DNA from 2 places in the Buttiauxella sp. JUb87 genome. Region 1 is predicted to be linked to the other one. Evidence: predicted binding sites of a transcription regulator. Region 1 holds the regulator's gene; the other holds the start of a gene.
The links. Region 1 encodes CRP, which controls carbon source genes, mostly activating them, when cyclic AMP is high. Its sites were predicted from a motif close to ATGTGANNNNNNTCACAT; they were not measured.

Region 1 (5,612 bases):
AGATACCATGATGTGGCCGCTGACGCCATGCAACCGAAGAAATAGTGTGCATGGTGCTGAGGTGGCCCAGAATCCGCTGTAAATGTTGCTCCATCGTGCTTAATGGCCCACTCGGAAGCCCTTCCAGTGGGTCAAGAATATTCGCGTCGTTAGTCTCACCTGGCCCATCATATTGCAGCCGCTGCTGGCATCGTTGCAGCGCAATTTCACACGACTGCAAATAGCGCTGGGCTAAATCCGGTGTCAGCATGTTGTGCTCGCGCGCAAGCGTAGTCATGGCGTTGATGTGCTCGACAATAAACTGGCTGTGCGTCACCCACAATTTCATATCTGCCAGGTAATGCGAGTTAAAACCGGGTTCCTGCATCGCCTGATTCAGTGAGTTAAACAGCGCATTATGGGCTTGATTGACCTTCATTCGTTGCCAGGCTAGCGGCGTGGGTTCGGGATCGTTGCTCAGAATCAGGCGAATCGCGTCCTGGTCTTTTTCAAGCGCGTCGTGGGCGTTCTGGCGCAACAAACCGCTTTGCCACTGCGGCCACAGCCAAACCATGCCGCCGAAGGCAATCAAACAGCCGAGCAGAGTATCAATCAAGCGCGGGACGATAAATTGCTCGGCGCTGAGTGTGAGCAGTTGCAGGGTATATACCGCCGTCACGGTAAAACCAATCGTCGCCCAGCCATAGCTCTGGCGAATAAACAAATAGCTGACCAGCGTAATGACCAGCATCGCGGCCAGGGCAATGCTTTGTGGGAAGTGAAAGTGCAGGGCGATACCCGCAATCGCCAGGCCAGCAATGGTCCCTGCCGAACGGTGCAGAATGCGTACCCGCGTGGCGCCGTAGCCGTTTTGCGTAACGAACATCACCGTCATTAAAATCCAGTAGGGTTTCGGCAGATGTAAAAATGCCCCGAAAAGACTGGCGATGGTTAGCATTACGCCTAGTCGGGCGGCGTTGCGCAGGGCGGCAGATTTCAACGACAAATAGCTTTTCAGTGCTGCCCACAGCGGTAAACGGCGCTGCCGGTCTTCCATTAAATCACGGGCGTACAGAGGGCGTTGGATGCGCAGCACGCGGGCGATACGGCTGAAGTGATAATGACAAAACTGCCCAACCGGGTTGTCCGGATTCTGGCGAGCAATTTTCTCGAGGGCTTCAATTTGTTTCTCCATCGTAAAACGCTGTGGGTAACGATGGTAGAGAATGTCATCGGCCAACACGCGCAAGCGTGCCGCAATGGTCTGCGCATTCCAGCGAATAACCGCTTCTGCATGGCTTTTCGCGACAAGTTTTTGCACCTCGGCAGGCTGGTGCAAACTGACGGAGATGTGCTCTTGCAAATCTAACGCTATCTGAAAAGAGCGTAACAAATGTTTGTAACCGTTCTGCTGATTTGCCGACAGCATATGCAGCTGTTGGTAGCAGATGGTGATCAGGTCTACGGCTTTTTGCTGGCGAGCCAGCAGTGGAGGCAGCGCTGTTTCGGGATCAGCATGTTGTGTCAGCATGCCGTATTTGGCTTCACAGTACTCCGCCAATTGGCGATAGAGCAGGCTTAACGTTTCGCGCAGCGGCTGCTCACGCCACATCCAGAACCAAAACCAGTTAAAGACTCCGTACCAAATCGTGCCGGAGACATATAACACCATCGGCTTCCAGATAGGCATATTGCCGGCCATGCTTAGCGTAAAGATGGCCGCAATCAGCGATGCCGGAAGCAAACGTGCGTGCAGGGCGCTGATTTCAGCGGTGACGCCCAACAAGAGCGCCATCACCATAAGAATGATGGGCAATGGGACCGCGGTGTAGAGCAGCAAAAGCTGCATGATTAAACTGCTGGTCGCAAAAAGAGTGCCGCCAACAATCAGGCGTTTAAAAAAACGCTTATGGGGTGTATCCAGACCAGCAATGTTGCAACAAGCGGGCACTAACGAGAAAAGCAGACCTAACTGCAAATTCCCCAGTAGTAAACCGATCCCCACAGGAAGGCACAGCACCAGCGTTTGCCGCAGTGCATAGTTAACTTCAGGGTGATAGATTAATCTTCTCCACATATGCTTGTCATACTTTGTGTTGCAGGTGTTTGGATTTTAAAGACAAAAAAAGGCGTGTCCATAAAGCAACACGCCTTTTTTGAAACGGAAATTAACGAGTGCCGTAAACGACGATCGTTTTGCCGTGAGCGGAGATCAGGTTCTGATCTTCCAGCATTTTCAAGATACGACCGACAGTTTCACGAGAACAACCGACGATCTGACCAATTTCCTGACGGGTAATTTTAATCTGCATACCGTCTGGGTGAGTCATTGCATCAGGCTGTTTTGCCAGGTTCAACAGTGTCTGCGCGATACGACCAGTCACATCGAGGAATGCCAGGTTACCGACTTTCTCAGAAGTGACTTGCAGACGACGAGCCATCTGGGAAGAAAGACGCATCAGAATGTCTGGGTTTACCTGGATCAGCTGGCGGAATTTTTTATAGGAAATTTCAGCCACTTCACAGGCAGATTTAGCACGGACCCAGGCACTACGTTCCTGGCCTTCTTCGAACAGCCCTAACTCACCAATAAAGTCGCCCTGATTCAGATAGGAGAGGATCATTTCCTTGCCCTCTTCATCTTTGATCAGAACAGCTACAGAGCCCTTGACGATGTAATACAGCGTCTCTGCTTTTTCACCCTGGTGGATCAGTGTGCTCTTCGATGGATACTTATGAATGTGGCAATGGGACAAGAACCATTCGAGAGTCGGGTCTGTTTGCGGTTTGCCAAGCACCATGCGCGGTTATCCTCTGTTTATAACTGGCTACCAACGACAGGACGCTAAACATCCTGTCTGGCGTTGCAAGTATTAGAATATTCCCCACTTTGGGGAGATGGCATGCAAGTCATTCTTGCTGCCTGTAATTAGTGACGTCCTTTGCATCTATGCATTACGTCAATGTATCAATGTAGCATCCGGATTGTTTTAGCATAGCTTTTGGCAGGTGTCTCCTATTGTCTCGTTTCAGCATGACGTAGGTCGCCTTCCGTTGCCAGTTTTGCTGCATCCGCGTACTCTGGAAGGTAATTTTTTCAATGGGAGAAGCAACATGCAGGCACGTGTGAAATGGGTTGAAGGGTTAACTTTCCTTGGTGAATCCGCTTCAGGACACCAGATTCTGATGGACGGTAATTCTGGCGATAAAGCACCGAGCCCGATGGAAATGGTACTGATGGCTGCCGGGGGTTGCAGTGCAATCGACGTGGTTTCTATTTTGCAAAAAGGCCGCTACGACGTCACTGACTGCGAAGTGAAATTGACCTCTGAGCGTCGCGAAGAAGCTCCTCGTCTTTTTACTCACATCAATCTGCATTTCATCGTGACAGGCAAAGAGCTAAAAGATAACGCGGTTTCCCGCGCGGTTGATTTATCTGCTGAGAAGTATTGCTCTGTTGCACTGATGCTGGAAAAAGCCGTAAATATCACGCACAGCTACGAAGTCATTGAAGGCTAGTGTGCAAAACAGGGCGGTTACTCGCCGCCCTGAATATTGATATTTCGTCCTTCTGCCAGACGCTTCACTAACGGCGTCATGATCAACTCCATCGCCAGCCCCATTTTGCCGCCCGGTACCACTATTGTATTGATGTGGGAAATGAATGAGCCTTGCAACATGGCGAGCAAGTACGGGAAATCGATGTCATCCAGCCCGCGAAAATGAATCACCACAAAACTTTCATCCAGCGATGGAATTCCGCGTGCAGCAAACGGGTTAGAGGTATCTACAGTCGGGACACGCTGGAAGTTAATGTGCGTGCGTGAAAATTGTGGCGTGATGTAATTGATGTAGTCGTCCATTGAGCGCACCACTGAATCCATCACCGCTTCCCGGGAATGCCCACGTTCGCTGGTATCACGCACCAGTTTTTGAATCCATTCCAGGTTGACAATCGGCACTACGCCAACCAGCAAGTCGACGGCATTCGCCACATCGTGCTGTGGGGTGACGACTCCACCATGCAATCCTTCATAGAACAACACATCGGTCGGTTCAGGCAGCGATTGCCATGGTGTAAACGTCCCAGGAATTTGGTTCCAGGGGACGGCTTCGTCATAGGTATGAAGATACTTACGCGATTTACCTTGCCCGGTTTTTCCGTACTCGATAAACGTTTGTTCCAGCAGGCCGAAGTCATTCGCTTCCGGACCGAAGTAACTGATATGGCGGCCTAAGTCGCGTGCTTTACGAATAGCCATATCCATTTCAGGACGCGTGAAACGATGGAAGCTGTCACCTTCAACTTCGGCAGCGCGCAGGTTGAGTTGCTGGAATATTTTGCGGAAGGCAAGGCTGGTGGTGGTCGTTCCCGCGCCGCTGGAACCTGTTACGGCAATAACCGGATGTTTGGCTGACATAAGGCAACAACTCCATGGGTAATCACAAGTGTGTGTTCGTAAGGGCTGGCCCTCACCCTAACCCTCTCCCCCTGGAGAGGAGACTGTCCGGATTTCGCTTTGGTTCTTCCCCTTCTCCCTCAGGGATAGGGCTGGGGTGAGTGTGGTTTTACTATGCAGTATAGAATAAACGCTTAGCCGCGAAGCTGCCCGCGAGCCATGATATTCACCGTTTCGTGAAGCTCCGACCATACCAGCACAGCCTCGCCACTTTGTAGCTGGCGCTTAACATCGGCCACTTTTTGCTCCAGCGAACGCTCTTGTTCACCATAATCGGTACCTTCACGTAATACAAAGGATTCAATCAGATTATCAAGCGTTTCGGGGGGGAGATCTTGCCAGGGAATCATCATAATGACGGGTCCAAAAATTTAGACAACCACTGCGGGATGCGTTGCTCAAGCCACATTTCCGGACGCCGTAGCGTGCCACCAACAAATCCAACATGCCCACCATAGCGCGTCAGTTGATACTCAATATTGGCAGGCAGTATCGCTGTGTCGGGGATCACATGGTGATCCATAAACGGGTCATCTTTAGCGTGAATGATTAACGTCGGCGTTTTGATTTGCGGCAGCAACGGCATGGCGCTGCATTGACGATAGTAGTCGATAGCATCTGCAAAGCCATGAATCTTCGAGGTGATCAAATCGTCAAACTCACGCAGACGACGCACTCCTTTAAGCTGGCGCATATCTACCGGGAGTGTGCCTGGATAGCTTCTGAGCTTACGTGCCGCATTTTTCTTCAGCAGATTTAACAGATAATGTTGGTAAACGCGTGAGAAACCTTTCTCGATATGCTTGCTGCAATGCTCCAGCATCAGCGGGGCAGAAACCACTACACCTGCCTGTAGCGTACAATCTGCGCCTTGTTTTGCCATTAAACAGGCGAGCATGTTACCGCCGAGAGAAAACCCGACCGCCGCCGTGGGGGCTTTACCGTAACGTGTAGAGAGCCAGTTGAGGAAATAGCTGCCATCTTCGGTTTCGCCGGAGTGATAGATGCGTTTCATGCGATTCGGCACGCCGCTACAGCCACGGAAGTGCATCACCACACCCAACCAGCCTTGCTTACGCGCGGCATCAATTAACCCATGTGCATACGGGCTGTGCAGGCTTCCTTCAAGACCATGAAAAACGACTAACCGTGGTTTATGCGTTGCCTGGCGTG
Region 2 (5,612 bases), on a different contig from region 1:
GTCCAGAAACGGTGCGTTCTCAGGGCCAGGTCATGGAGCGTTATCAGTTACACGCTCAGGGCAAAATTGTCGCTGAAGGGCGCGCCATCGGCCATCGCATCGGCGCGGGTCCGGTCAAAGTGATCCACGATATTAGTGAGATGAACCGTATTCAGCCGGGTGATGTGTTAGTCACCGACATGACCGACCCGGACTGGGAACCGATCATGAAAAAGGCGGCGGCGATTGTCACTAACCGTGGCGGACGTACCTGTCACGCGGCAATCATTGCCCGTGAGCTGGGTATTCCGGCGGTAGTGGGTTGTGGCGACGCGACTGAGCGCATGAGCGAGGGGCAGAACGTCACGGTTTCTTGTGCTGAAGGCGATACCGGCTACGTCTATGCCGAACTGCTGGATTTCAGCGTGAAAAGTTCTACCGTCGACACCATGCCGGATCTGCCGTTGAAAATCATGATGAACGTCGGTAACCCGGATCGTGCCTTTGATTTTGCCTGCTTGCCAAACGAAGGCGTAGGGCTGGCACGTCTGGAGTTCATCATCAACCGTATGATTGGCGTGCATCCGCGTGCATTGCTGGAATTCGACCAGCAAGAGCCTGCATTGCAAAGCGAAATCCGCGAGATGATGAAAGGCTACGACGATCCGGTTGAGTTTTACGTCGGTCGTCTAACTGAAGGGATTGCCACATTGGGCGCGGCATTCTGGCCGAAGCGCGTGATTGTGCGTCTGTCTGATTTCAAATCTAACGAATACGCCAACCTGGTAGGCGGCGAGCGTTATGAGCCGGAAGAAGAAAACCCAATGCTCGGTTTCCGTGGCGCGGGTCGTTATGTATCCGATAGTTTCCGTGAATGCTTCGCGCTGGAATGCGCCGCCATGAAACGCGTGCGTAACGAAATGGGCCTGACGAACGTCGAAGTGATGGTGCCGTTTGTGCGTACCGTCGCGCAGGCTAAAGCCGTGGTGGAAGAACTGGAACGTCAGGGGCTGAAACGCGGTGAGAACGGCCTGAAAATCATCATGATGTGTGAGATCCCATCCAACGCCTTGCTGGCCGATGAGTTCTTGCAATATTTCGATGGTTTCTCGATTGGTTCAAACGACATGACCCAGTTGGCATTGGGGCTGGACCGCGACTCTGGCGTGGTTTCCGAACTGTTTGACGAGCGCAACGACGCGGTAAAAGCACTGCTGTCGATGGCTATCAAAGCGGCGAAGAAACAAGGTAAATACGTCGGTATCTGTGGGCAAGGCCCGTCTGACCATGAAGATTTTGCGGTGTGGTTGATGGAACAGGGGATTGATAGTCTTTCTCTGAATCCGGATACCGTGGTGCAAACCTGGTTGAGTCTGGCAGAAGCGAATAAGTAAAAAAAAGGCTCCTCATTGTTGAGGAGCCTTTAATATTTGTAGGTCGGATAAGTTGTAGGGTGGCTAAGCGCCAGCGTCATCCACCATTGTCGTCGATTATGTCGGGGGCGCTGCGCTTGCCCGACCTACCAATCGTTTATTACAAGGCTTTTGGCGTCATCACGCCAGTGACTTCACTTTCACTCTGGAACTTGCCGACACGCAGGTCGCTCACAATACTGTTCATTCTCTCTTCAGTTAACTTGTAATAACGAATCGAGATAGCGGTAATTAAGTAGAAAATAGCCGGTAACACAGTAAACAGAATCAGTACGCCACGCACGGCCTCGGCTGATTGTTGTTCCACACCCGCCTGATAACCAAACCACGCAAGACCCCAACCGGTTAACGCACCACCAATCGCTACACCCAATTTAATGATGAAGATATTTGCCGCAACGTTCATACCGGTAATACGGCGTTGGGTTTTCCATTCACCATAGTTATTAGCATCGGTAATCATTGACCATTGCAGTGGAGCATTAATACCTTGCAGGATATTAAGCACGATATGCACCAGGAAAGCCGGTATCCAATATTCGGTTGGTAACACCAGGAATAATAACCCGATCACCGCACTGAGCACGTTTACCCATATTGAGGCGCGGATCTTACACATCCAGCTACCCAATTGTTTAGCAAACAGGCTGCCAAATACCGCCGCGATAGTCGTTGCCAGCATAAACATCGAAATAATGCCGCTGCCTTGATGAAGGATATATTGCACGAAATAGACCAGCAGGCTGCCACGAACCACGACACCACACAACATCGCAAGGTTATAAACCGACAGAATACGCCATTGGTCGTTCTTTAATAAGATTTTCACGTCGCGCAGGATATTCAGGTTTTCTTCTTTGACCGGCGTAATACGTTCACGGGTGGTGGCAAAGCACACCAGGAACATCAGGCAGCCAATCACACCGAAGATCCCCATTGCCCACTGCATGCCAACGGCTCTGTCACCCGGCGAAATAAAATCAGCCAGTGGCAGAATCAACGCTGTACCCATCGCACCACCAATTGGCGCAATGGCAAAACGCCAGGATTGCAGGGACAGGTTTTCTTGTGGATCCGACGTAATCGCCGCACCTAAAGAGCAATAAGGAATATTTATTGCGGTATACATTATTGTCATGAATATATAAGCCAGAACGGCGTAAACAATTTTACCGGTCTGCGAGAAATCAGGTGTTGAATAAACCAGCACACAACTGACGGCGAAAGGAACACAAATAATCAATAACCAGGGGCGGAATCTCCCCCAACGGGTTTTGGTCTGGTCGGCAATCGCACCCATGATAGGATCGGTAATAGCATCCAGTACCCGGACGACTAAAAATAATGTCCCCATTACCGCCGGGGGCAAACCATAAATATTGGTATAAAAATAAGCCAGAATGGCGACCGAAGAATCAAACACGATGTGACTTGCCGCATCACCTAGTCCAAAACCCATTTTTTCTTTGTTGGTAATTTTTTCTGTAAGCACCGACATGTATTCACCTTTATTAAGAGCCGGAATATAGACCTCGCGGATAGCACTAGTTATAAATTGTGAATCTGAGCAGGAGTATTGTAATTTTTCATTTGTGTTTTATGTTTCTTATCAAATGTGACGGGGGTATCTCTTATCGCCTCGGCTTCGTCCTGAAAGCCTCATTTTTCTGGCATATTTTTGAATTACGTCACACTTATGGCTAAAAACCAAAAAACGTAATCTTGCGGGTTATTCTGACAATTGTTTGCCTCTTCAGTCATCACTCATATTGATACTTTCGCAAACCGCTGAACTCGAAAGGGGAACACTATGTCTGCCATTTATAAGCAAGCTCATCGCCCGATTCATGAACGTGTCAGCGATCTGCTTTCGCGTATGACTGCCGAAGAAAAATTCGCCCAAATGCACGCGTATTGGCTGATTTTATCCAGCGACGGCCATCACCGTGAACGGACCGATTTAAGCGATGAGTTTGCTGGCGTAACCGAGCAAGCAGCACTTGGCGAGCGTCTGAAACTGGGCGTCGGGCAAATTACCCGCCCGTTAGGCACCCACATTGTCGATGCTAAAGAGGGTGTCCGTGCGGCTAATCGCTTGCAGAAAACCCTGATTGAAGAGACTCGGCTGGGCATTCCGGCCCTGTTTCACGAAGAGTGTTTAGTCGGGGTGCTGTGCAAAGATGCCACGCTGTTCCCGTCATCACTCAACTACGGCTCCACCTGGGATGTTGATCTTATCGAACGTGCGGCGGCAGCGATTGGCGAAGAAGCCCGCTCGACCGGTTGCCATCAGGGACTTGCGCCAGTGCTGGATGTGTCACGCGATGTGCGCTGGGGGCGCACCGAAGAGACATTCGGTGAAGATCCGTGGCTGGTGGGCATGATGGCCACACACTATGTCAAAGGCTTACAGGGCAAAAATCGCGACTTGTTGGCAACGCTAAAACATTACGTCGGCCATTCATTTAGCGAAGGCGCGCGCAACCATGCCCCTGTCCATCTTGGTTTTTGCGAATTAAACGATACCTTCCTGCTGCCGTTCGAAATGGCGGTAAAACTGGCAAATGCGGGCTCGGTGATGCCTGCTTATCACGATATTGATAACCAGCCTGGCCACTCCGATGAATTCTTACTGACCACCGTGTTGCGTGAACAATGGGGCTTTGATGGGCTGATTGTTGCTGATTACGGCGGCGTGAGTTTGCTGCATCAGCATCACGGTATTTCGCACGATGCGGCAGAATCTGCGGCGCTGGCATTTAATGCCGGGCTGGATGTGGAACTACCAAAAGATGACTGCGCGCGCCATCTGGCCCAAGCCGTTGAGCGTGGTTTAATCACCATGGAAAAAGTGGATGAGATTGTCGCTCGCGTGTTGAAAGAGAAATTCCGCCTCGGGTTATTTGAACAGCCTTATCGCGATGAAAGCGGCGTCGTATTGCAAAGTGAATCGACAAAAAATATCGCTCGGGAAGTCGCCACACGCTCCATCACCATGCTAGAAAACGACGGAACGTTACCGCTGAAAGGGCAGCCGCGCGTGGCGGTTATTGGGCCAACGGCCGACGACCCGCTGGCTTTGCTCAGTGGTTATAGCTTCCCGGTGCATTTGATCATCAGCGATATGCTGGAGCAAACTTCACAAGTCGTCACCCCACTGCAAGCACTGCGCGAACAACTGGGTAGCGACAACATCCGTTATGCCAAAGGTTGCCATATTATCGAAAAACGTATGGCTGGCGCGCCTGTTTTCCCCGGTGATAGCGGCGGCAAACCGATGCAGTCTTCTCCGGTTTCAAACGACATTTCATTGATTCCTGATGCGGTGAAAGTCGCCCAACAAAGCGATGTTGTGGTGCTGTGTGTCGGGGATTTATCCGGCTTATTCCAGAGCGGTACAGTGGGCGAAGGTTCAGATACCGACAGCCTGATGTTGCCGGGTGTACAGCAGCAATTGCTGGACCAACTGATTGCCACCGGCAAACCGGTGGTCGTAGTGATGACCGGCGGGCGTCCTTACAATTTAGGCGGCCAGGAAGACAATGTTGCGGCATTACTGATGGCCTGGGCGCCAGGGCAAGAAGGTGGGTACGCCATTGCTGACGTGCTAACAGGGCGCGCAGAACCCGGCGGGCGGCTGGTAGTTTCCATCCCTAAAAGTGCGGGCGCGATGCCGTATTACTACAACCACAAACTCAAAAGCGGCGGCACGCCGTTTGCCTTCCACTTCGGTTCCCGTTATCCGTTTGGTTTTGGTAAAACCTGGACTGAGTTCGACTACAGCCCGCTGCAATTTTCCCGTCACGAGGTGCCGAATGATAATGGTGTGGTGAATGTCAGCGTGACCGTCAGCAACCGTGGGGTGGTGGCAGGCAGCGAAGTGGTGCAGCTTTATGTGCACGATAAAGTGGCGTCGATGGTGCGGCCGGTACAGGAGCTTAAAGCTTTCCAGCGAGTACATCTTGAGCCAGGGGCCAGTGCCAGTCTCACTTTTGATATTCCCACCGATATGCTGAATTTCACCCGTCGCAATGGCGAACGCGTGGTGGAGCCTGGCGAGTTTGAGATTCGTGTTGGCGCATCAAGTGGCGATATTAAAAGCTCGGGAATTGTGCGGGTCACCGGTGACACCCGGGTCATCAACGGGAAGTGGCGAATGGTAAGTCATTGCGAGGTAGAGCATTTTTTCGCGTAAAGATC

Region 2: a site for CRP is predicted at 3,089-3,106, ahead of EC843_RS22740 (glycoside hydrolase family 3 N-terminal domain-containing protein). Genes of this name have one in related genera too.

Annotation. Positions count from the first base shown of each region.
Region 1 is NZ_SNVY01000002.1:43,872-49,483, reverse strand. Features, by position in the region: gene EC843_RS08630 (YccS/YhfK family putative transporter) at 1-2,056, opposite strand, end outside; gene crp (cAMP-activated global transcriptional regulator CRP) at 2,148-2,780, opposite strand; gene EC843_RS08620 (OsmC family protein) at 3,094-3,498, shown strand; gene EC843_RS08615 (phosphoribulokinase) at 3,516-4,400, opposite strand; gene EC843_RS08610 (YheU family protein) at 4,574-4,792, opposite strand; gene EC843_RS08605 (hydrolase) at 4,789-5,612, opposite strand, start outside.
Region 2 is NZ_SNVY01000012.1:83,762-89,373, reverse strand. Features, by position in the region: gene ppsA (phosphoenolpyruvate synthase) at 1-1,373, shown strand, start outside; gene EC843_RS22745 (glycoside-pentoside-hexuronide (GPH):cation symporter) at 1,513-2,910, opposite strand; gene EC843_RS22740 (glycoside hydrolase family 3 N-terminal domain-containing protein) at 3,223-5,607, shown strand.